2 linked regions of the Megalodesulfovibrio gigas DSM 1382 = ATCC 19364 genome follow. Each later gene encodes a partner of the first gene's protein in a complex. Links are inferred from orthologs where the notes say so. Each region holds a gene or a part of one and is shown in the gene's direction. Other genes may lie near its edges.

The links.
Region 2: the proteins of carA (region 1) and carB are in contact, whole or in part, in a solved structure (PDB 1KEE), measured with the Escherichia coli proteins. The link is inferred for Megalodesulfovibrio gigas DSM 1382 = ATCC 19364 from one-to-one orthologs.

The regions. Positions count from the first base shown.
Region 1 is NC_022444.1:808,773-820,118, forward strand. The notes cover bases 773-3,543. They hold carA (glutamine-hydrolyzing carbamoyl-phosphate synthase small subunit), read left to right. Parts: upstream 773-1,467; coding sequence 1,468-2,619; downstream 2,620-3,543. Other genes in these bases: DGI_RS03555 (D-alanine--D-alanine ligase family protein), read left to right, coding at 773-1,390; DGI_RS03565 (tetratricopeptide repeat protein), read left to right, coding at 2,656-3,456. Also shown: DGI_RS03550 (HDIG domain-containing metalloprotein), read left to right, coding at 1-474; more of DGI_RS03555, read left to right, coding at 431-772; DGI_RS03570 (aldehyde dehydrogenase family protein), read left to right, coding at 3,666-5,102; DGI_RS03575 (diguanylate cyclase), read left to right, coding at 5,228-6,628; DGI_RS16855 (PAS domain S-box protein), read right to left, coding at 6,788-9,844; DGI_RS16860 (Fur family transcriptional regulator), read left to right, coding at 10,190-10,672; DGI_RS03590 (rubrerythrin family protein), read left to right, coding at 10,659-11,156. UniProt on the Escherichia coli protein: Small subunit of the glutamine-dependent carbamoyl phosphate synthetase (CPSase).
Region 2 is NC_022444.1:204,407-214,738, forward strand. What follows is about bases 2,572-6,331. They hold carB (carbamoyl-phosphate synthase large subunit), read left to right. Parts: upstream 2,572-2,882; coding sequence 2,883-6,131; downstream 6,132-6,331. Other genes in these bases: DGI_RS00885 (prepilin peptidase), read right to left, coding at 2,572-2,734. Also shown: DGI_RS00870 (hypothetical protein), read right to left, coding at 1-48; DGI_RS00875 (LamG domain-containing protein), read right to left, coding at 106-837; DGI_RS00880 (hypothetical protein), read left to right, coding at 1,148-1,912; more of DGI_RS00885, read right to left, coding at 1,919-2,571; purF (amidophosphoribosyltransferase), read left to right, coding at 6,363-7,766; DGI_RS00900 (RNA methyltransferase), read right to left, coding at 7,821-8,561; DGI_RS00905 (DUF456 domain-containing protein), read right to left, coding at 8,564-9,067; DGI_RS00910 (phenylacetate--CoA ligase family protein), read right to left, coding at 9,165-10,332. UniProt on the Escherichia coli protein: Large subunit of the glutamine-dependent carbamoyl phosphate synthetase (CPSase).

The DNA.
Region 1 (11,346 bases):
CGCATCGCCACGGCCGTGGCCCAGGCCGCCTGCGAGGCCGGGTTCCCCGTGCCCGTGCAGGAGGTCCGCGCCAGCGCCCTGCTGCACGATCTGGCCAAGGCCTACACCATCCGCCACACCGGGTCCCACGCCCAGCTGGGCGCGGCCTGGGTGCTGGCCGAGACGGGCAATCCGCGCATCGCCCAGGGCGTGGCGCATCACGTCTGGTGGCCCTGGCCCGTGGACGTGCGCCGCCATTTTCTGCCCATGGCCGTGATCTACGGCGACAAACGCGTGGCCCACGACCGCATCGTCACCCTGGACGAGCGTTATCACGATCTCATGGACCGCTACGGCACGAGTCCCAAAAACATTGCCGGCATCGAACGGACCCAGACCCAGGTCCTGGAAATCTCCCGGGCCTTCACCCAATTGCTAGGATGCGATCCCGATGCGTGTGCTTTTGATAGCGGGCGGCTGGTCCAGCGAGCGTGACGTCTCCCTATCCGGGGGGCGGATCATCCACGCGGCCCTGGAACGCCTGGGCCACGAGGTGCGGCACTACGATCCCGTGCACGACCTGCACGGCCTCATCCCCCTGGCCCGGGAGGCGGATTTCGCCTTTCTGAACCTGCACGGCTCCCCCGGCGAAGACGGGCTGATCCAGGCCCTGCTGGACCGCGTGGGCTGCCCGTACCAGGGGTCCGGCCCGGCGGCATCCTTTCTGGCGCTCAACAAGGCCGCGGCCAAGGAACTGTTGGCCGAAGCCGGCGTGCCCACGCCCAACTGGGTCTTTCTGCCGCAGGATCCCGGGCCGCACATGGCGGACTGGCGCTGGCCGCATGCCTTCCCCGTGTTCGTCAAACCCAACACCGGTGGCTCTTCCCTGGGCATGGGCCGGGCCGCGGACGCCGTGACCCTGCGCACCCTGCTGGAAGGCCTGTGGGCCGCAGGGGCCGAGGCCCTGGTGGAAGAAGCCTGCCCCGGCGTGGAACTGACATGCGGCGTGCTGGGCAATACGGGAGAGGAAGCGGCCCTGCCGGTGATCCTTATCAAGCCCAACCGCGGCGAATTTTTCGACTATGCCAGCAAGTACGAGCAGGGCGGCGCCGACGAGCTGTGCCCCGCACCCATCCCGGACGCCGTGCGCGATCGCGTCCAGGCCCTGGCCCTGACCGCCCATCGCCTCCTGGGCTGCGAGGGCTACAGCCGCGCGGATTTCATCTGGGACGGGGCAGACGGCGTGACGCTGCTGGAGGTCAACACCCTGCCGGGCATGACCGCCACCAGCCTGGTGCCCCGAGCCGCCAGGGCCGCCGGCCTGGAGTTCGAGGCCCTCATTGCCCGGCTGCTTGTACTCGGCCAGGCCAGAGCCCGGCGCATGGATGAGCAAAAGGTGCAATCTTGTTAAGAAATTCCTTTTGCTTGACCCCGCGCGCCACCGTGCCGTATTGGGAAGTGTTCATCCCCCCTCAAGGAGTCTGATCCATGCGTGCCATCCTGGCCCTGGAAGACGGCCTCGTCTTCCACGGCACCTCCTTCACCGGCGACGGCGAAACCAGCGGCGAAGTGATCTTCAACACCGGCATGACCGGGTATCAGGAAGTGCTTACCGATCCTTCCTATGCCGGCCAGATGGTGTGCATGACCTATCCCCTCATCGGCAACTACGGCGTGAACCCCGAAGACGTGGAATCCGACCGCGTGTACGTGGAAGCGTTCATCGTCAAGGAATGTTGCAAGGTCCCGTCCAACTGGCGGGCCAAGGAGTCCTTGCCGGACTACCTCCGGCGGCACAACATCCTGGGCATCGAAGGCATCGATACCCGCCAGCTCACCCGCCACCTGCGCCTGCACGGCGCCAAGCGGGGCATCATCTCCACGCGCGAGGCAGACCCCGCCGTGCTGGTGGAGCGGGCCAAGGCCATCCCGGTGATGGAAGGCCAGAACCTGGCCGCGGAAGTGTCGGCATCGTCTGCCTACCGCTGGGACGGCGCGGCTCCCCGGGCCATCTCCCTGAACAAGGACGGCTCCTACGACTGGCCCGGCGTGCACACGGCTGCGGACGGCCGCGGCGTGCGCGTGGTGGTGTACGATTTCGGCATCAAGTGGAACATCCTGCGCCTGCTGGAAGAGCAAGGCATGGACCTCCTGGTGGTGCCGGCCTCCTTCACGGCCGAGCAGGTGCGCAAAACCGGGGCCGAGGCGGTGTTCCTCTCCAACGGGCCCGGCGATCCGGCAGCCCTGGGGCCGGTCATCGATGAGCTGGCCAGCCTGTGCCAGTCCTACCCCGTGGCCGGCATCTGCCTGGGGCACCAGCTCCTGGGGCATGCCCTGGGCGGCACGACCTTCAAGCTCAAGTTCGGCCACCACGGCTGCAACCATCCGGTCAAGGATCTCCTGTCCGGGCACATTGAGATTTCCTCCCAGAACCACGGCTTCTGCGTGGATGTGGCGAGCCTCACGGATGTGGAAATCACCCACGTGAATCTCAACGACAACACCCTGGAAGGCTTCCGCCACACCAAAAAGCCCATCATCGCCATCCAGTTCCACCCCGAGGCGAGCCCGGGCCCGCACGACAGCCGCAACTTCTTCCATCGCTTCCGCAGCATGGTGCGCGAGGCACTGGGGCGGTAGGCCGCCCGCAACGTCTGCATCCTTCTGGAGCCCCCCATGTCCACAGAGCTGATCAAAGCCCGCGCCCAACTGTCGCAGGTGAGCACCCACCTCAAGCAGGAAAAATACCTGCCGGCCGTGCAGGCCGTGCGGGACGCCCTGGCGACGATGATGGGCAACCCCCTGATGCGTCAGGAACGGGAAGAATTCGCGGCCATGCTCGTAGATGTGGTGTACCGGCTGGACACACACCGCGGCTTCCGCACGATTTTCCCCCTCCGGCTGGAATACAAGCCCGGCGAGGAAAAAGCGCTGCTGGAATCCCTGAGCGAGTGCCTGGGCGAGCTGCGCAAAAACCAGCTCAATGACGCCCAGGCCCTGCTGACCGCGCTGGAACGCAAAAAGCAGGATGGCGTGGAGTCTGGCCAGCGGCTCATTGACGCAGCGCAGTTCAGCCAGGCCAAGTCGCACTTTGACGGCCTGGTGGCCGAATTCAAGGATGACGTGGCCCTGAAGTCCGATGTGGGCGAGCGCTTCCTCAAGGCCAGTCGGTACGAGGAAGCCTACGACTTCCTGTCCCAGGCCCTGGCAGACTCGCCCGAATCCATCCATCTGTACAACCGCATCGCCATCGCCCTGCGCAAGCTCTCCAAGTTCGACGTGGCAGAAAAGTATTACGCCAAAGCCCTCGACTTCTGCAAACACGACTCGAATTTGTATTTTAACATCGGCCGGCTTTATGTGGACTGGGGAAAATGGGACAAGGTGGCCTACATGGCCAACAAAGCCCTGGAGTATGATCCTGACTTCAAGGAAGCCAAGAAGATGCTCACCTACGCCCTCAAACAGATGAGCTAGAGAATATTAATCTTGAAAAAGGACATTGCGAGAGGGGAAACCTTTTTGCAAAAGGTTNAGGTTTTCCCCCGAGAGTTCTTTTCAAAAACAACGTGCTCTAGCCCACCAAAGACGGCGTCAGCAACGGCGGCGCAGGAGACCGGCACCGGCTCCCGCGCCGCCGGTCTGTTTTCCGGCATGCGGCCAGGGCTGCGCCGGTTCAGGAGTGCATGATGATTTCCATCGACCGCATCTACATCAACGGCGCGTTTGTCCGCCCCCATGGCACGGCGGTGCACGCGCAGATCAACCCCGCCACCAAGGCCGTCATCGGCAACACCGTGCTGGGCGATGCCGAGGACGTGGCGCGCGCCGTGGCTGCCGCCCGCGCCGCCTTTCCCGCCTTTTCCCGCACCAGCGTGGCCGAGCGTCAGGCCCTGCTGCACCGCCTGCACGATGCCGTGCAAGCCCGCGAAGACGCCCTCGTCAAGGCCACCCTGCAGGAGTACGGGGGCCCCCTCAAGGACACCATCGCCCGCACCCGCTTTGCCGCCCGGGCCTTTCTGCTGGCCAGCGAGACCCTGGAGACCTTCGCCTTTGTACGCCGCATCGGCAAGGCCACCATCCTCATGGAGCCCCTGGGCGTGGTGGGCATCATCACCCCCTGGAACGCCAACTACACCCTGCTGTGCAACAAGCTGGCCTCGGCCATTGCCGCCGGCTGCACCGCCGTGGTCAAGCCCAGCGAACTCAGCACCCTGCAGACGGATGCGCTCCTGGAATGCATCCACGCCGCCGGCCTGCCGGCCGGGGTGGTCAATGTGGTCAACGGCACCGGGGACGAGGTGGGCACGGCCATCACCCGGCATCCGGACATCGCCCTGATCTCCTTCACCGGCTCCACGCGCGTGGGCCGGCTCATCCTGCAGGGCGCGGCCGAGACCCTCAAGCGCGTCACCCTGGAGCTGGGCGGCAAGTCCGCCAACATCATCCTGGACGATGCCGACCTGGACAAGGCCATCCCCCTGGCCGTGCGCATCGCCTTTGCCAACAGCGGCCAGGCCTGCGTGGCCGGCACTCGCCTGCTGGTTCCCGCGGACATGCTGCCGGAGATCCGCCGCCGGCTGGCACAGGCCGTGGCGGCCGTGCAGGTGGGCGATCCCTGGGACGAGGCCACCACCATCGGCCCCATCGTCAGCCAGACACAGTACGAGCGCGTCCAGCGCTACATCCACCTGGGCATCGACGAGGGGGCCACGCTGCTCATCGGCGGCCCCGGACATCCTGAAGGCCTGGAGCACGGCTACTTTGTCAGGCCCACGGTGTTCGAGCATGTCACCCCAGACATGACCATTGCCCAGGAAGAAATTTTCGGCCCCGTGCTGTGCCTCATGTCGTACGAGACCGAGGAGCAGGCCATCGAGATTGCCAATGGCACCATGTACGGCCTGGCCGCCTACGTGAGTGGCACGGATCTGGCCCGCGCCCGCCGCGTGGCCGCGCGTCTGGTGGCCGGGCGGGTGCTCATCAACCGGGCGGAAAGCAACGAGCCCAAGGCGCCCTTCGGGGGATTCAAGCAGTCCGGTATCGGGCGGGAGTACGGTCCTTTCGGCCTGGAAGGCCACCTGGAACCCAAGGCGCTGATGGACGACGAAGACGAGCTGTAACAGATGCGGAATTGTCAATTCATCGTATTCAATGCTATGCATGTCATTACAGGGCTGTAGATTCGGGCACCGCCCGACTGCAGCAGGGGGGAAACCAGCACAAAGGATCAAGGATGTCCTTCCGCATGCATCATTTTTCGACCGCGCATCGCCTTGCACTCGCCGTGATCTGCTTGGGAGTGCTGGCTTTTGCCCGGCCCGGCGTATGCGCCGGCATTGAACTCAGCCAGGCAGAGCGGGGCTACCTGGAGCGCCTGGGACCCGTGACCTTGTGCGTGGACCCGGACTGGACGCCTTTTGAGCGGATCAACGAGCAGGGGCAGCACGAAGGCATCGCCGCGGATCTGCTGCTGCTGGTCTCCCGCCGGCTCGGCCTGCCCATGCAGCTGGTGCCCACCAGGAACTGGGAAGAAAGCCTGCAGGCCTCCAAAGATGGCCGGTGCATGGCCCTGAGCTTCCTCAATCAGACGCCCAATCGGGAAGAGTGGCTCACGTTCACCGAGCCCCTGTTCACGGACTCCAACGTCTTCATCACCCGGGAAGAGCATCCTTTCATCGCCGATCCCTCCTCGCTTTCCTACGAAGCCATCGTCCTGCCTGAAGGCACGTCCATTGAGGAGCGCATCCGCAGGGAATATCCCAACCTGCGCGTGCTCACCGTGGCCACCGAGCAGGAGGCCTTTTCCCTGGTCTCGGAGAAAAAGGCAGACATGACCATGCGCTCCCTCATCGTGGCGGCGTACACCATCAAGAAGGACGGCTGGTTCAACCTCAAGATCGCCGGGCAGCTGCCCAATTATGCCAACGCGCTGCGCATGGGCGTGGTGAAGACCGAGCCTATGCTGCGGGACATCCTCAACAAGGGCGTGGACACCATCACCCCCATGGATCGCGGGCAGATCGTCAACAAGCATGTGTCCATCAACGTGCAGACGGCCGTGGACCGGGCCATGGTGGTCCGGGTGGTGGCCATCGCCCTCGCCGTGGTGGGGGTGGTGCTGTACTGGAACCGCCGCCTGAAGCAGCACAATGAGGAACTGGAGCGCCGGTCCCAGACAGACACCCTGACCAGTCTGCCCAACCGCACGCGCATTGACGAACTGTTTCTCACAGAATGCAGCCGGGGCGAGCGATACGGCCGGCCCTTCTCGGTCATCATGCTGGATATTGATAATTTTAAGCGGGTGAACGACGAATTCGGGCACCAGATGGGCGACAAGGTCCTCGTGGCGACGGCCCGTGCCGCCCGCGACGCCGTGCGCACGGTGGACACCCTCGGCCGCTGGGGCGGGGAAGAATTTCTGGTGTTGTGCCCGGAAACCCCGGAGGACATGGCCGTGCAGGTGGCGGAACGGATTCGCCAGGTCATCGCCGCCACTGCCATGGGCACCGGCACCCCGCAGACCATCAGCGCCGGCGTGGCGAGTCTGTTGCCCGGCGATACGCCGGACGCCCTGCTCCAGCGCGCCGACGCCGCCCTGTACCAGGCCAAACGCCTGGGGCGGAACCGGGTCTGCGCGGCGTAGGAGACATTACGTTTGGAAAAGGACATTGCGAGAGGGAAACCTTTTTGCAAAAGGTTCTCCCCGCTCGCGCTCTCCCCCTTCCAAAAATTTGATCGTATCTTGTACGTATAATAAAAGTCTTTGGGAGGGGGGTTCGGGCTCTTCCCAAACATTGCGTGCTCAGCCTGCCGGCGGCAGGAGGCAGACCAGTTCGCGCTGCACGGGCAGTTGCACGATGAACGTCGAACCCGCCCCCGGGATGGATTCGGCCCAGATGCGCCCGCCGTAATGCTCCACGATCTCCTTGCAGATGGCCAGTCCCAGGCCGGTGCCGCGGGGCTTTTCCTCGTCCCGGCCTTCGGGCACGATCTGGTAGAACTTCTCGAAGATGGTCTCCAGGGAAGCGGCCGGGATCCCCTGCCCGGTGTCCTCCACGCGAATCTCCACCACGGCTGCCGTCTCTGCCGGGCCGGCCTGCAGGCGTGCCTCCACGCGAATCTCGCCGGCCATGGTGAACTTCACGGCATTGTTCAGGAGATTCTGAAGCACTTGCAGGATCTTGTCATGGTCGATCCGCAGCGGGGGCAGGGCCTCGGGAAACCGCGTATCCAGGCGCACCCGCCCGGAAGCCGGAAGCATGCCGCGTGCGCTGGCCACGGCCTGCTCCAGCACATCGCGCAGGTCCACGTCGGTGTCCCGCCAGGCCATCATGCCGGACTCAATGGCGTTGATGTCCAGCAAATCATTCACCAAGCGTGAAAGCCGGGCCCCTTCCTTGGCGATGATCTCCAGATTGCCGGCAATGCGTTCTCCGTGCTGGCGCACGCCGGCGGCCTCCTCGCCAGCCAGGAAATGACGCCGAAACATCTTGCCCGTGAGCTTGGCAAAGCCAAGGATGGAGGTAAGCGGGGTGCGCAGCTCGTGCGAGGCCGAGGACAAAAAGGACGTCTTGAGCCGGTCCAGCTCCAGCAGCCGGGCGTTGGCCTGGCGAAGCTCCTTGGTCCGCTCGGCCACCAGCTGCTCCAACTGTTCGCGCAACTGCTCCCCTGCGGCTTCCACATCCTTGCGGCTGGTCACATCCATCTGGAATCCCTCAATATGCAGGGGGGCTCCCTCTTCGTTGCGCACCAGCCGGGCCGTGAGGGAACACCAGAACCAGCTGCCATCCTTGCGCTTGAAGCGTACTTCATGGGAATGGACCGAGCCGTGCTGCATCAGTCTGTCCAGGATGCCCACCCGATCCCGGGCATCGACGTACACATTCGCGCCCAGGTCGAGCACCTCTGCCTGCAGCTCTTCCGGCGTGGCGTAGCCCAGCATGCGGGCCATCTCCGGATTGGCGCTGAGCAGGAGGCCCTCCAGGGAGGAGCTGAAGATGCCCACCGGCGCGTTGTGCACCAGCGCCCGGTACCGGGCTTCGGCTTCCCGGCGTGCCAGCTCCATGTGCTTGCGCTCCGAGATGTCCCGGATGGTGGCGATGTAACGCGCCGCGCCGGCAAACGTGGCGAAACTGAGGGTGACGTCCGACCAGAACAGTTCGCCGCTTTTGCGCCGGGACAGCCACTCGAAGGAATACGCCCCCTGCTCCCTGGCCCGGCACAGGTGGCCCCAGGCCTCCTGCAAGGAGTATGGCGGCTCGCCCAGGCTGATTTGCTGCACATCCAGACCAAGCATTCCCTGATAGGAATAGCCGAACATCTCGCAGGCGCGCTTGTTGACATCCAGGATCCTGCCGCTGTCTGCATCCTGCACCACCAGGCCGTCGTGAATGCCTTCGAACACGGTGCGGAAGAATTCCTGAGACGCTTCCAGCTCCGCTTCCGTGCGCTTGCGGGGGGTGATGTCCGTCAGCATGCCTTCGATGCATTCCAGGGCGCCAGCCTCGTCATAGACGGCCACGGCATTGACCATCACCCAGATGCTGCTGCCATCCTTGCGCAACATGGGCAGTTCATGGCCGGTGATCTGCCCTTCCTTGTACAGCGATTCCAGGATGATGGCCCTGTGCTCCAGGTCGGCATAGGCCAAGGCGACAGTGGGCACGGACCGCAGCACATCCGCTTCGTCCACGTAGCCAAACATGCGGGCCATGGCAGGATTGCAGTCCAGCATGACGCCCTGGGGATTGACGCGGAAGATGCCCTCAATGGCATTCTCATACATGGTGCGGTATCGGGTCTCGGACTCGCGCAAGGCGGTCTCGCGCTCTTGCACCCGTTGGGCCATGCGCGCGACGGCCTCCGCCAATCCGGCCAATTCCTCAAAGGTCCACGGCCCCTGTTGCAGTGAGTCGGTCTGGCGGGCGGATGGCGCCACGCCCAGGGCACGGATAGCCTCGGCGAACGCCTGCAGCGGCGCCGTCACGCGGCGGACCATCTCCTGACGGATCACCGCCCTGAGCACCACATACAGCAAGGCCACGCTGGCCAGATACACCGCAAGGGCCAGCACGGCCGGCCGCAACAGGGCCACAAGCGGCCGCGACACCAGCAGCACCCAGCCACTGTGGGACAGTTCCCGAGCCACGGTCAGGCAGAACCCGCCCTCCATGCGCTGCAGCATGATGCTGCCCTCGCCCGTCTTGGCCCGCTGAAATGCCGGCCAGTGGCCGATATTGTCTTCACCCGGGCCCTGCAATCCGGGCGGCTGCACCATGACAGCCCCGGCTTCGTCGGTCAGCAACAGCAGATCATCCCCTCCCGTCACCAGGCTGCGCATGGACCCGGTGAGCGCCTCCAGACTGAGCGCCCCCACCATGGCCCCGCCGCCGGGAATGCTGCACTCCACCTCCACCACCAGATTTCCCGTGGCGGGCGAGACGCGCGGACGGGTCGCCACGCGGACGCGGGCAGAGGCCTCCAATTGCCGGCCGGGCTGGGGCAGCAGCAAACCTTCAGGTGGCGCTCCCGACAGCACCACGCCTTGGGCGTCCAGTCGCACCAGCCGTTCAAACAGGGGAACCGCCTGCAGCATGGCCTGCATGGCCTGGGCCACCGCAGCCTCGTCGCTTCGGGAAGCCTGCAAGGCCAGGGCCTGCAGCACGCCCTCGGCATTGCCGAGGTACTGCTCCACGTACTGCGACATGGCGGCAGACAGTTCAAGATTGTGTTGCGAAACCGTGCGATACTGCATCGCTCCCAGCAGGCAGCCCAGCAACAGGCCAAAGGCCAGCACCGGCACCCGCAGACGAGCGGCGATGGTTTTTTCCACGATGCTCGACAGCCGAGGGGAACTCATAGGCGATAAGGGGCGTCTTGATATATGTCAGACACTATGGCCACGACGGAATAAAATGCGCTGGCAACACACGCCCCGCGCAATGGCAGGCGGTGAACGTACGCAGGCTGCCATGGGGCAGCGGCGCTACCGGATCAATCCTGGAACCATCCCTGCGCATGCTCTCCCCCGGCTGCAAACGAACAGGCTCACCCCGTCAACCATGTGTCCAATCTACACTCTGGACGCAAGGGCTTCAATAATTATTCACCAGCAAACAATGTTTTTCCCAAGGGGCGGTTGACAAACCGGTCGATTAGGAATAATTCCTTTCAAAGATTAATTCGCATACGAACTGAGGCCATCATGAACACCGTCACTTCCCGACACCAGCTCCGTGAGGCTTTGACCCATGCCGATCTGGCCTGCACGCCCCAGCGTCTGGCCATTTTCGAGGTGTTGGCAGAGGCCAGGAGCCATCCTTCTGCGGAAGAAGTGTATTTGGCCGTGCGAGCGTCCATGCCCACCATTTCGCGGGACACCGTGTATCGGACACTGGCCCTCTTCGAGGAGTTGGGCCTGCTGGACCGGGTGCAGATGAGTTCTGAGTGCGCCCGGTTCGAACCCAACCTGACGCCGCATCACCATGTGGTCTGCACCCGTTGCGGTGTTGTGGCTGATTTCGACTGGACCGAGGTGAACGAGCTTCCCAGGCCTCCCCTGCCGGAGGGCTGGAACACTCCAAGCCGGCCGCATGTGCTGTACCGAGGCACCTGCCCGGCGTGTAAGAACAATTCCCAGACAACCAAGAGCAACACCATTGAAGGAGCTGATCATGACCCAGACTGAAGCCGATCTGCGCGAAGCATTTGCCGGAGAATCCCAGGCCAACCGCAAATACCTTGCCTTTGCCGAAAAGGCGGACAAGGAAGGCTACGCGCAGGTCGCCCGCCTGTTCCGGGCCGCCGCCGCCGCGGAAACCGTGCACGCCCATGCCCATCTGAGGGCCATGAACGGCATTGCCGACACCGCCGCCAATCTCAAGGAGGCCGTGGCCGGTGAAACCCATGAATTCAAGGATATGTATCCGGACATGATCGAGCACGCCAAGGCCGAAGGCCACAAGGCTGCCGAACGGTCTTTCGTCTTCGCCAACGAGGTGGAAAAGATCCACGCCGAGCTGTACCAGAAGGCCCTGGATTCCCTGGGCCAGGAGCAGGCGGACCAGCCGTACCACGTCTGCAACGTCTGTGGCTACACCTGCGAAGGCGACGCCCCCGACACCTGCCCGGTGTGCAAGGCCAAGAAGCAGGCATTCTTCCGGGTGGATTAATCCCGCAATACCAAGCAGTACGCGCCCCGTCCGGCATTGCCGGGCGGGGCGTTTTTTATGGGGTTCGACCTTCGCTGCATTCTGTGCTACATCCTGATGCAACGGCCCCACCCGGGCCTCACACCAACCCGCACACCGCGTATGGAACAGACACTTTCATCAGCCATTGCAACGTCTTCGCAAGGCACCT
Region 2 (10,332 bases), 600 kb from region 1 along the record:
CTCGTGGCCGCCGTGCCCTTCATTGCCTCCATGGCCCCCGTGGACCATTCGGAGAGATCGCCGTTTGGTCAGCCACCGCAGCCGTGTCCGCGTCATGAAGCGCATCTACTCGCACCCTCCTGCTGCGTACAAGGCAGCGACCTCGTCCTTGCCCAGGGGCCGATCCCAGAGCGTCACCTCGTCAATGAGCCCGTCGAACAAAAAGCCCGTGGTGGCGGGATTGCCGCCGATGCCCAGGGGCGCGACCCCCGGCGCGATGGACCGCACATTGCTGCTGGAGCGGACATCCGGCTCGCCGTTGATGAAAAAGCGAACCGACCCGTGGCTGAAGCTCACGGCGACATGCGTCCAGGCCCCTGGCGTCAGGATGCCATCGCTTTCCACGGAATCGTACTCGGCCGGGTCCTCCACCATGCCCGTGGACGACCACCAGAACCGCAGCTTGCCGTCCTTGACAGCCAGACGGAAGCCGCGCTGGTTGTTGTCTGCCGCAAATTTTTCCACAATGGCGCGATACCCCCGCAGCTGGCGCGGATGGATCCAGGCCGCCACCGCAAAGGTCTCCAGCACGGCATCGCCCATGCGAAAGCCATCCACCTGGGCCAGAGCATGGTCCACAGGATACAGCTGCAGGGCGCTGTCCATGCGGCCGCAGCGGTCCGTGCCCAGCACCGCCCGCTGCAGCAAGACGGGTTTGGGCCGTTGCAGCCCCTGCGCCATGGCCGGGCCGTCAAAGGTGAACCGGGCCACAGGGTCCGAAAGCTCCTCCCCCCATACGGGATGCAGGATCCCGTCAAGCAGCAGGGCCAGGAGCATCAACACAAGGCAACGCTTCATACGTGGCTCCGGAACGACGTGGAGATGGGTGGGTGGATCGCGAGGGGCGATTATTCTACATATTTTTTAGAGATCGTCTACATGAATTCTCGTTCATGTGCAAGTCTGTCGAGGGAAGTTTGTGAAGGAAAGGTGCGCCCCCACCTCGCGTGCAAGGGGTGCGGGTTGTTGCGCGGATCTTCGGTTGGGCAGCAAAGACACCGGAACAATACGCAGGCACGCCAATACTTTACACGATATAAATTTTATGCAAACATTAAACGTCTTTGACAAAATATGCCTCATAGATCGATCGCAAAGGGGGAAAATCATGCCACAATGCTTTGTCATCCAACCATTTGACTATAAATTCAACAAGCGTTTCGACGACGTATTCAAAGTTGCCATAGAAGCAGCCGATCTAACGCCATATCGCGTAGACCAAGACCAGAGCGTCACAATTCCGATAGAATCCATCGAGCATGGAATAAAAAATTCTATTATCTGCCTAGCTGATATTTCTACCAACAACCCAAACGTTTGGTATGAGCTTGGATACGCTCATGCCAGCTCCATCCCCGTTGTACTTATATCTGAGAAACGGGAAAACGGGAAATATCCTTTTGACATTCAGCATCGCTCAATCCTCCTCTACGCCACCGAAAGTTCAAGCGATTTCTTGGAATTGCAACAAAAGATCACCGCAAAACTCAAGGCGGAAACGACCATTGAAATGCAAATGCGACAGGTGCAAGCCACACAGCAAACGGCCCCGATTCACGGCCTGTCGTATGAAGAAATTAAAGTAATAGCTATTATTGGCGCCAGCTCAGCTGCACTAAACAGTAAAGACTCATATTACAGCCTAAGTAGTAAGGCTGAAAGGGCCGGACTTACTGAGATTGGCTTTGCCATTGCCTATCGAAAATTACTGTCTATGCAGCTAATACGCTCGGAAGCCATCTTTGACCATGAGTATCAATCAGAATACGCAGCGGTATCTGTGACGGAAAAAGGATGGGCCTGGATAACTGAAAATGAAAACCTATTTGTCAAAACAAAAGACCCCTCCGGCTTTGAAGAGTTACCGTTCTAACCCCCCTCACCGCACCAGTTCCCAATACAAATCCCCGGCCACCACGTAGACCATGGCGCCCAGGCTCAGGAATGGGCCGAAGGGCACCATGGTCTGCATGCCTTGCTGCTGGCGGCGCATGTACACCGCACTGACCAGCAGGGCGCTGAAGGCCGACACCAGGATCATCATCGGCAGGCCCTGCCAGCCCACCAGCGCCCCCAGGATGAGCATGAGCTTGATGTCGCCCGTGCCCAGTCCCTCGTGCCCCTTGAGCAGGCGGTACAGCCGCTGCAGCGCCAGGAACACCCCGGCCCCGATGCCTGCGCCATACAGCGCTTCCTTGAAGGTCGGCGCGCCGTGGAACGGCTCCACCACAAAAAAGGCGAAGGCCAGGGTGAGCAGGATGCCGGGATACACGTACACATCCGGCAGGATGTACAATTCCAGATCAATGAAGCTGACGATGATCAGGATGCCGCCGATGAGCATGTAACCGGACCACAGGGCCAGCCACTCCATTTCCGCGCCAGGGAGCAGCGGAAATTTATGGATGAGCAAAAAGGCCCACAGCCCGTTGAGGGCCTCCACCACCGGGTAGCGCCAGTGGATGTTTCCCTGGCAGCCGCGGCAGCGGCCGCGCAACAGCACGAAGGAGAGCAGCGGGATGTTTTCCCACCAGCGCAGCCTGTGCCCGCAAACAGGACACTTGGAGCCGGGGAAGACGATGGACTCCCCGCTCAAGTATCTGGCAATGCACACATTGTAAAAACTGCCTACACACAGGCCCACCACCGCGGCAAGCGCGGGGGCCAACGAATAAAAGACTGCGGGAAACAACACGGCGCACTCCGGGGCTGGGGGTCTGTGAATCGCCCCCATTTTTTACATATTCTCCAGGATGTTGCAAGGCAGTTGCGCAACCGGGCCTGCGCTGCTATGTGGTCGGGGCTACTTTCCCTTTTTGTCGTTCAACCCACGCCATCCGCCCATGCCCAAACGCACAGACATCAAGAAAATCATGCTCATCGGCTCGGGGCCCATCGTCATCGGTCAGGCTTGCGAGTTCGACTACTCAGGCACCCAGGCCTGCAAAGCCTTGCGCGAAGAAGGCTACGAGGTGGTCCTGGTGAATTCCAACCCCGCCACCATCATGACCGATCCCGGGCTCGCCCACCGCACGTATGTGGAGCCCATCGATCCGGAAACCGTGGCCGCCATCATCGCCAAGGAGCGTCCGGACGCCCTGCTGCCCACCCTGGGCGGCCAGACCGGCCTGAACACCGCCCTGGCCGTGGCGGAAATGGGCGTGCTGGAACAGTACGGCGTGGAGCTCATCGGCGCCACCCGCGAGGCCATCGAAAAGGCCGAAAGCCGCGACCTCTTCCGTCAGGCCATGGCCAACATCGGCCTCAAAGTGCCGGTTTCCGGCATTGCCCGCAGCATGGACGACGTGCGCCGGCTGGGCTCGGAAATGCCCTTCCCCATCATCGTGCGCCCGGCCTTCACCATGGGCGGCACCGGCGGGGGCATTGCCTACAACATGGAAGACCTGGAAGCCATCTGCCGCCACGGCCTGGCCGCCTCCCTCAAAAGCGAAATCATGCTGGAGGAAAGCGTCCTGGGCTGGAAGGAATTCGAGCTGGAGGTGATGCGCGACAAGAACAACAACTGCGTCATCATCTGCTCCATCGAAAACCTGGACCCCATGGGCGTGCACACGGGCGATTCCGTCACCGTGGCCCCGGCCCAGACCCTGACCGACCGCGAATACCAGAAGATGCGCGATGCCGCCATCGCCATCATGGGTGAAATCGGCGTGGAAACCGGCGGCTCCAACGTGCAGTTCGCCATCAATCCCGCCAACGGGGACATGGTCATCATTGAGATGAACCCCCGCGTCTCCCGCTCCTCGGCCCTGGCATCCAAGGCCACGGGCTTCCCCATCGCCAAGATTGCCGCCAAGCTGGCCGTGGGCTACACCCTGGACGAGCTGCCCAACGACATCACCCGCGAGACCATGGCGTCCTTCGAGCCGTCCATCGATTATTGCGTGGTGAAGATTCCGCGGTTCACCTTCGAAAAATTCCCGGGCTCCCAGGACTCGCTGACCACCTCCATGAAGAGCGTGGGCGAGGCCATGAGCATCGGCCGCACCTTCAAGGAGGCGCTGCAGAAGGGCCTCAGGTCCCTGGAAATCGGCGTGCCCGGCCTGGGCAAGGAATTCTGCGGCTGCGCGGTGGACAAGGAAGACATCCTGGCGAAGATCCGCACCCCCAATTCCCGCCGCCTGCTCCAGCTGCGCCTCGCCCTCAAGGCCGGCCTCAGCGTGGAGGAAATCCACGACGCCACCAAGGTGGACCCCTGGTTCCTGCGCCAGTTCCAGGACCTCCTCAAGGTGGAAGAGGAACTCAAGGCCTTTGCCCTGGGCGGCCGCATCCATGCCGCAGACCCGGCCTGCATCGCCCTGTTGCGCAAGGCCAAGGAACACGGCTACTCCGACCGCCAGCTGGCCACCATCTGGAAGCGCGATCCCCTGGATATCCGCCAGTTGCGCAAAGAAGCCGGCGTGCTGCCCACCTATTATCTGGTGGATACCTGCGCCGCGGAGTTCGAGGCCTACACCCCCTACTACTATTCCACCTACGAGACCGGCCAGGAGCTGAACACCGGGACCAACCGCAAGGTCGTCATCCTGGGCGGGGGCCCCAACCGCATCGGCCAGGGCATCGAGTTCGACTATTGCTGCTGCCACGCCGCCTTCGCCCTGAAGGAAATGGGCCTGGACGCCATCATGGTCAACTCCAACCCCGAAACCGTCTCCACGGACTACGACACCTCCACCCGGCTGTACTTCGAGCCCCTGACCCTGGAAGACGCCCTCAACATCATCGATGTGGAGAAGCCCGAAGGCGTCATCGTCCAGTTCGGCGGGCAAACGCCGCTCAACCTGGCCGTGCCCCTCAAGCGCGCCGGTGCGCCCATCCTGGGCACAGACCCGGACTCCATCGACCGCGCCGAGGACCGCGAACGCTTCCAGCACATGCTCGTCAAGCTGGGCCTCACCCAGCCGCCCAACGGCATTGCCTTCTCCGCCGAGGAAGCCAAACGCATTGCCCGGGACATCACCTATCCCGTGGTCGTCCGCCCCTCGTACGTGCTGGGCGGCCGGGCCATGGAAATCGTCTATTCGGATGAAGACCTGGATACCTACTTCCGCGAGGCCCTGGGCGTCTCCGGCGGCCGGGTGAAGGAAAATCCCATCCTGGTGGACAAGTTCCTGGAAAACGCCATCGAATTTGATGTGGACGCCCTCTCCGACGGCACAGACACCTACGTGGCCGGCATCATGGAGCACATCGAGGAAGCCGGCATCCACTCCGGCGACTCGGCCTGCGTCCTGCCCCCGCACACTGTTGGCAGCGACATCATTGAAGAAATTGAGCGCCAGACCATCGCCCTGGCCAGGGAGCTGAATGTCATCGGCCTGATGAACATCCAGTTCGCCCTGAAGGACGGCGTGCTCTTCATCCTGGAAGTGAACCCCCGCGCCTCGCGCACCGCGCCCTTCGTCTCCAAGGCCACGGGCGTGCCCCTGCCGCGCCTGGCCACCATGGTCATGATGGGCAAGACGCTGAAGGAGCTGGATCCCTGGAGCATGCGCAAGGGCGGCCACGTGGCCGTGAAGGAATCCGTGCTGCCGTTCCACCGCTTCCCCGGCGTGGATGTGCTGCTCGGACCGGAAATGCGCTCCACCGGCGAGGTGATGGGCATCGACTCCACCTTCGGCCTGGCCTACATGAAGAGCCAGCTCGCCGCCTCCAACCGCCTGCCCAGCCAGGGCAAGGTGTTCATCTCCGTCTCGGACAAGGACAAACCCGGCATTGTGGAGCCTGCGCGCATCCTCAAGGATCTGGGCTGCACCATCCTGGCCACCCGCGGCACCGCCGAACACCTCAAGGCCCACGGCGTGCCCTGCGAATCGGTACTCAAGGTGTACGAAGGCCGGCCCAACATCACGGACCAGATCAAGAACCGGGAAATCGCCCTGGCCATCAACACCGTGTCCGGCAAGAAGTCCATCCACGATTCCAAAATCCTGCGCCAGACAACGCTGCTCTACGGCGTGCCGTACACCACCACCCTGGCCGGCGCCAAGGCCGTGGCCCTGGCCATGAAGGAACGCTCCGGTGCGACCCTGGGCGTGAAGAGCCTGCAAGAGTATTATGACCTGGCGTGAGCCGAGCCCGGGCGTGTCGCGCTGCGCGCAACGCGCCCACAGCACGCGGGGGCGCTGCCCCCGCACCCCCGCCGGGGGAACTCACTTCCCCCGGACCCCCACCATCGTTCGGGCCGCGGCAGCGCATTGTGCACAATGCGTTGCCGCGGCCCGAAACAGTGCGGGGTGCAGGGGGGATCATCCCCCCTGCCAGGGGGTCTGGGGGGCAGAGCCCCCCGGAAGGACCTGTCCATGAAGAAAGAATACTGTGGCCTGTTCGGGATATACAATCATGCCGAGGCCGCGCGCATGGCGTACTTCGGCTTGTATGCACAACAGCATCGCGGCCAGGAGAGTGCGGGCATCGCCACCTGGGACGGCACCGCCATCCGCGAGCAGCGCGGCATGGGCCTGGTGCCGGAGGTGTTCAACGAGCGCCACCTGGGCAAGGAACTCAAGGGCCGGGTCGCCATCGGGCACATCCGGTACTCCACCACCGGCGCATCCCTCATCCGCAATGCGCAGCCGTTCCTGGCGCGTATCGGCGGATTGTCCATCGCCCTGGGGCACAACGGCAACCTGGTGAACACCCTGGAACTGCGCCAGGAGCTGGAGTCCGAGGGGTCCATCTTCCAGACCACCATCGATTCGGAAATCTTCATCCATCTCATCGCCAAGAACCTGGGCAAGATGACGCTGGAAGAAGCCATCATCGCCGCATGCGGCCGGGTCAAGGGCGCGTACTCCCTGCTCATCCTGGCCAACAACAAGCTCTTCGCCATCAAGGACCCCAACGGCTTCAGGCCCCTGGCCCTGGGCCGCGTGGGCGATTCCTACGTCCTGGCCTCGGAGACCTGCGCCTTCGACCTGTTGGAAGCCGAGTTCATGCGACCCATCGAGCCCGGCGAAATGCTGGTCATCGAAGACAAGTGCGTGCGCAGCTACCAGATTTGCGAACCGCACCCCCGCCGCCAGTGCATCTTTGAACTCATCTATTTTGCCCGGCCGGATTCCATCGTCTTCGACGAAACCGTGTACAACTGCCGCAAGGCCATGGGCATGCGCCTGGCCCAGGAAGCGCCGGTGGATGCCGATTTCGTCATGCCCTTCCCGGATTCCGGCATCTACTCCGCCGTGGGCTACTCCCAGGCCTCGGGCCTGCCCTTCGAAACGGCCATGATCCGCAACCACTACGTGGGCCGCACGTTCATCCAGCCCTCTCAGGACATGCGGGACTTCAGCGTGCGGGTGAAGATCAACCCCGTGAAATCCATGATCAAGGGCAAGCGGCTGCTGATTGTGGACGATTCCATCGTCCGCGGCACCACCATCCGCACCCGCGTCAAGAAACTCCGGGAACTCGGGGCGCGGGAGATCCACATGCGCGTCACCTGCCCGCCCATCCGCTTCCCCTGCTTCTACGGCATCGATTTCTCCTCCAAGGGAGAACTCATCGCCGCCTACAACGCCATCGACGAGATCGCCCGCTTCATCGGGCTGGATTCGCTGCACTACATCACCATCGAAGGGCTGCTCTCCGCCGTCTCGCATCCCAGCGATTACTGCCTGGCCTGCTTCACCGGGGACTATCCCATCCCCCCGCCCGGCCAGGGCGGCAAGCTCTGCCTGGAAAACCCGGTGGCGCTCTCCTGGTAACGACCACGGCCAGGGGGACTTCCTTCTCCGGAACGGATTCCCCCCGGCCGTGATTCACTTCTGCTTCATCCCCAGCAGCCACTGCACCTGCCGGCACATGCCCATGATCAGGTTGAATTCGTGGCGGCGCAGGGGGGTGCGCTCCAGAAAACGGCGCACAGGCAGCATCCAGTAGTCCGGATTGTCACCCTTGAGGAAATCCATGTCCGTGAGGGTGGATTGCAGGGTGACGTAGAGGGTCTCGCGCTCGCCATGCGTGGCCAGGCGGGATTCCGGCGGCCCGGCCGGGCGAAACACCGGCCCCGGCGACTTCACAAAGCATTCGTACAAAAACACCATCACCGCCTGGGACACGTTCAGGGACGTGTGCTCCGAGGCCGTGGGGATGGTCACCAGCCGGGAACAGATGCTGGTCTCCTCGTTGGTCAGGCCGCGATCTTCCGGCCCAAAGAGGATGGCCACGGGCTCGGCCTGCTGCATCACCTCGTGTATGAGCGGGGCTGCCTTGGCCGGGGTGAGGATGCCCTTGCGCCAGCCGCCGCCGCGGGCCGTGGCGCCGTAGACGGCCACCATGTCCTGCACGGCCTCTTCCAGCGTCTCCACAATGCGCATGCGCCGCAGCACCTCCTGGCCGGTGCCGGTGGCCAGGGAGCGGGCGCGGTCCTCATCCCAGTTGACCGGCCGCACCAGGGTCAGGTTGGGGCACCCCATGTTGGCGCAGGCCCTGGCCGCGGAGCCCACGTTTTCTGCAAACTTGGTCCCCACCATGACGATATGCAAAAATTCAAGAGACATAGCTAGATAAACAACCTCGGGATGGCCAGCACCAGGATGACCACGCCCAGGCTGAACTTGGTGACGATGCCCAGAAAGCTCCCCAGCAGCACGCCCCGGGCGGCGCGGTTGGCCTCCGGCCAGGGTCGGCCCTGGCTGTGCTCCATGAACAGGCAGCCCAGATACGCCCCCAGCAGCGCCCCGGGCAGGGCCCCCAGGCCGAACAGGATGGGCGCGCCCAGAATGGCCCCCAGAATAAGCCCCACGTAGCCGCCGATGTTCCCCTTTTTGGAAGAACCGTGCTTGCGGCCAGTCAGCAGCTGCAAGGAAAGCTCCACGCCTTCGCCCACCAGGGCGATGCCGCCAATCAGGGCCACAAAGCCCCAGCCGAAGGCGACATCCGAATTCATCAGCTTCCACACGGCCACCAGCGCCACCATGAGCCAGTTGCCCGGCAGGCCGAACACGATAATGCCCAGGGAGAGCACCAGGAGAATCAGATACAAGGATGGCCAGATGGCTTCCATGATGCACGTCCTTACAAGAAGTATTTACAACGGAGGCCCGGGGAAGCACCGTTCCGCAGAACGGTGTTCCCCCGGCAGATCTTCACGAGACGTTGCGCTATGCGTCCCCGCGCTTGTCCAGCACCCGCACGGCCTTGCCCTCGGTGCGGGGCAGGGTGTTGGCCTGGACAAGCTCCACCCTGGGCGTGACGAGAATCTCATCGCGCAGGATGCCGGCAATCTTCTTCTGCAGGCCGGTCAGGGCGCGCATGTCTTCCTGGAAGAAGTCCTCGCGCAGTTCCACCTGCACGGTGAGCTGATCCATGCGGCCATCGTGGGTGAGGATGATCTGATAGTTCTGCCCCACCTCGGGCAGGGCCATGAGGGCCTGTTCCACCTGCATGGGGTAGATGTTCACGCCCTTGATGATCAGCATGTCGTCAGCGCGGCCCTTGATACGGTCGATGCGGCGATGCGGTCGGCCGCAGGCGCACAGACCGGGCACAAAACGCGTCAGATCCCGTGTTTTGTAGCGCAGGATGGGCATGCCGGTGCGGGTCAGGCAGGTCATCACCAGCTCGCCCACCTCGCCTTCGGGCACGGGCTGGCCGGTCTCCGGATCCAGAATCTCGGCGATAAACGCATCTTCCCACAGATGCATGCCGTCCTGGCACTGGCACTCAAAGGCCACGCCCGGGCCGTTCATCTCCGACAACCCGTAAGAATTGTACGCCTTGAGCCCCAACAACGACTCGATGCGCCGGCGCACCTCCTCGCTGTGCGGTTCGGCCCCGATGAGGGCGATACGCGGCGAGAGCGCGGCCGGGTCCAGCCCTTCGGCGGCGAGGGCATCCCCCAGGTACAAGGCATAGGACGGGATGATGTGCAGCACGGTGACGCCGAAATCCCGGATGAGCTTGAGCTGCCGGCGGGTATTGCCCGGCCCGGAAGGGATGGTCAGACAGCCCAGGGCCTCGGCCCCATAGTGGATGCCCAACCCGCCGGTGAACAGCCCGTAGCCCGAGGTGTTCTGGAACACGTCCCACGGGCGCACCCCGGCCATGAACATGCACCGGGCCATAAGCTCAGCCCAGGTGCGGATGTCTTCCCGGGTATGATAGATGACCGTGGCCGCCCCGGTGGTGCCGCTGGAGGCGTGCAACCGCACCAGACGTTCCTGCGGCACGGCCACCATGCCATCGGGGTAGCTGTCGCGCAGGTCCTGCTTGGCGGTGGGGGGGATGCGGGCCAGGTCGTCCAGGGACTGGATGGACTCCGGGGACACG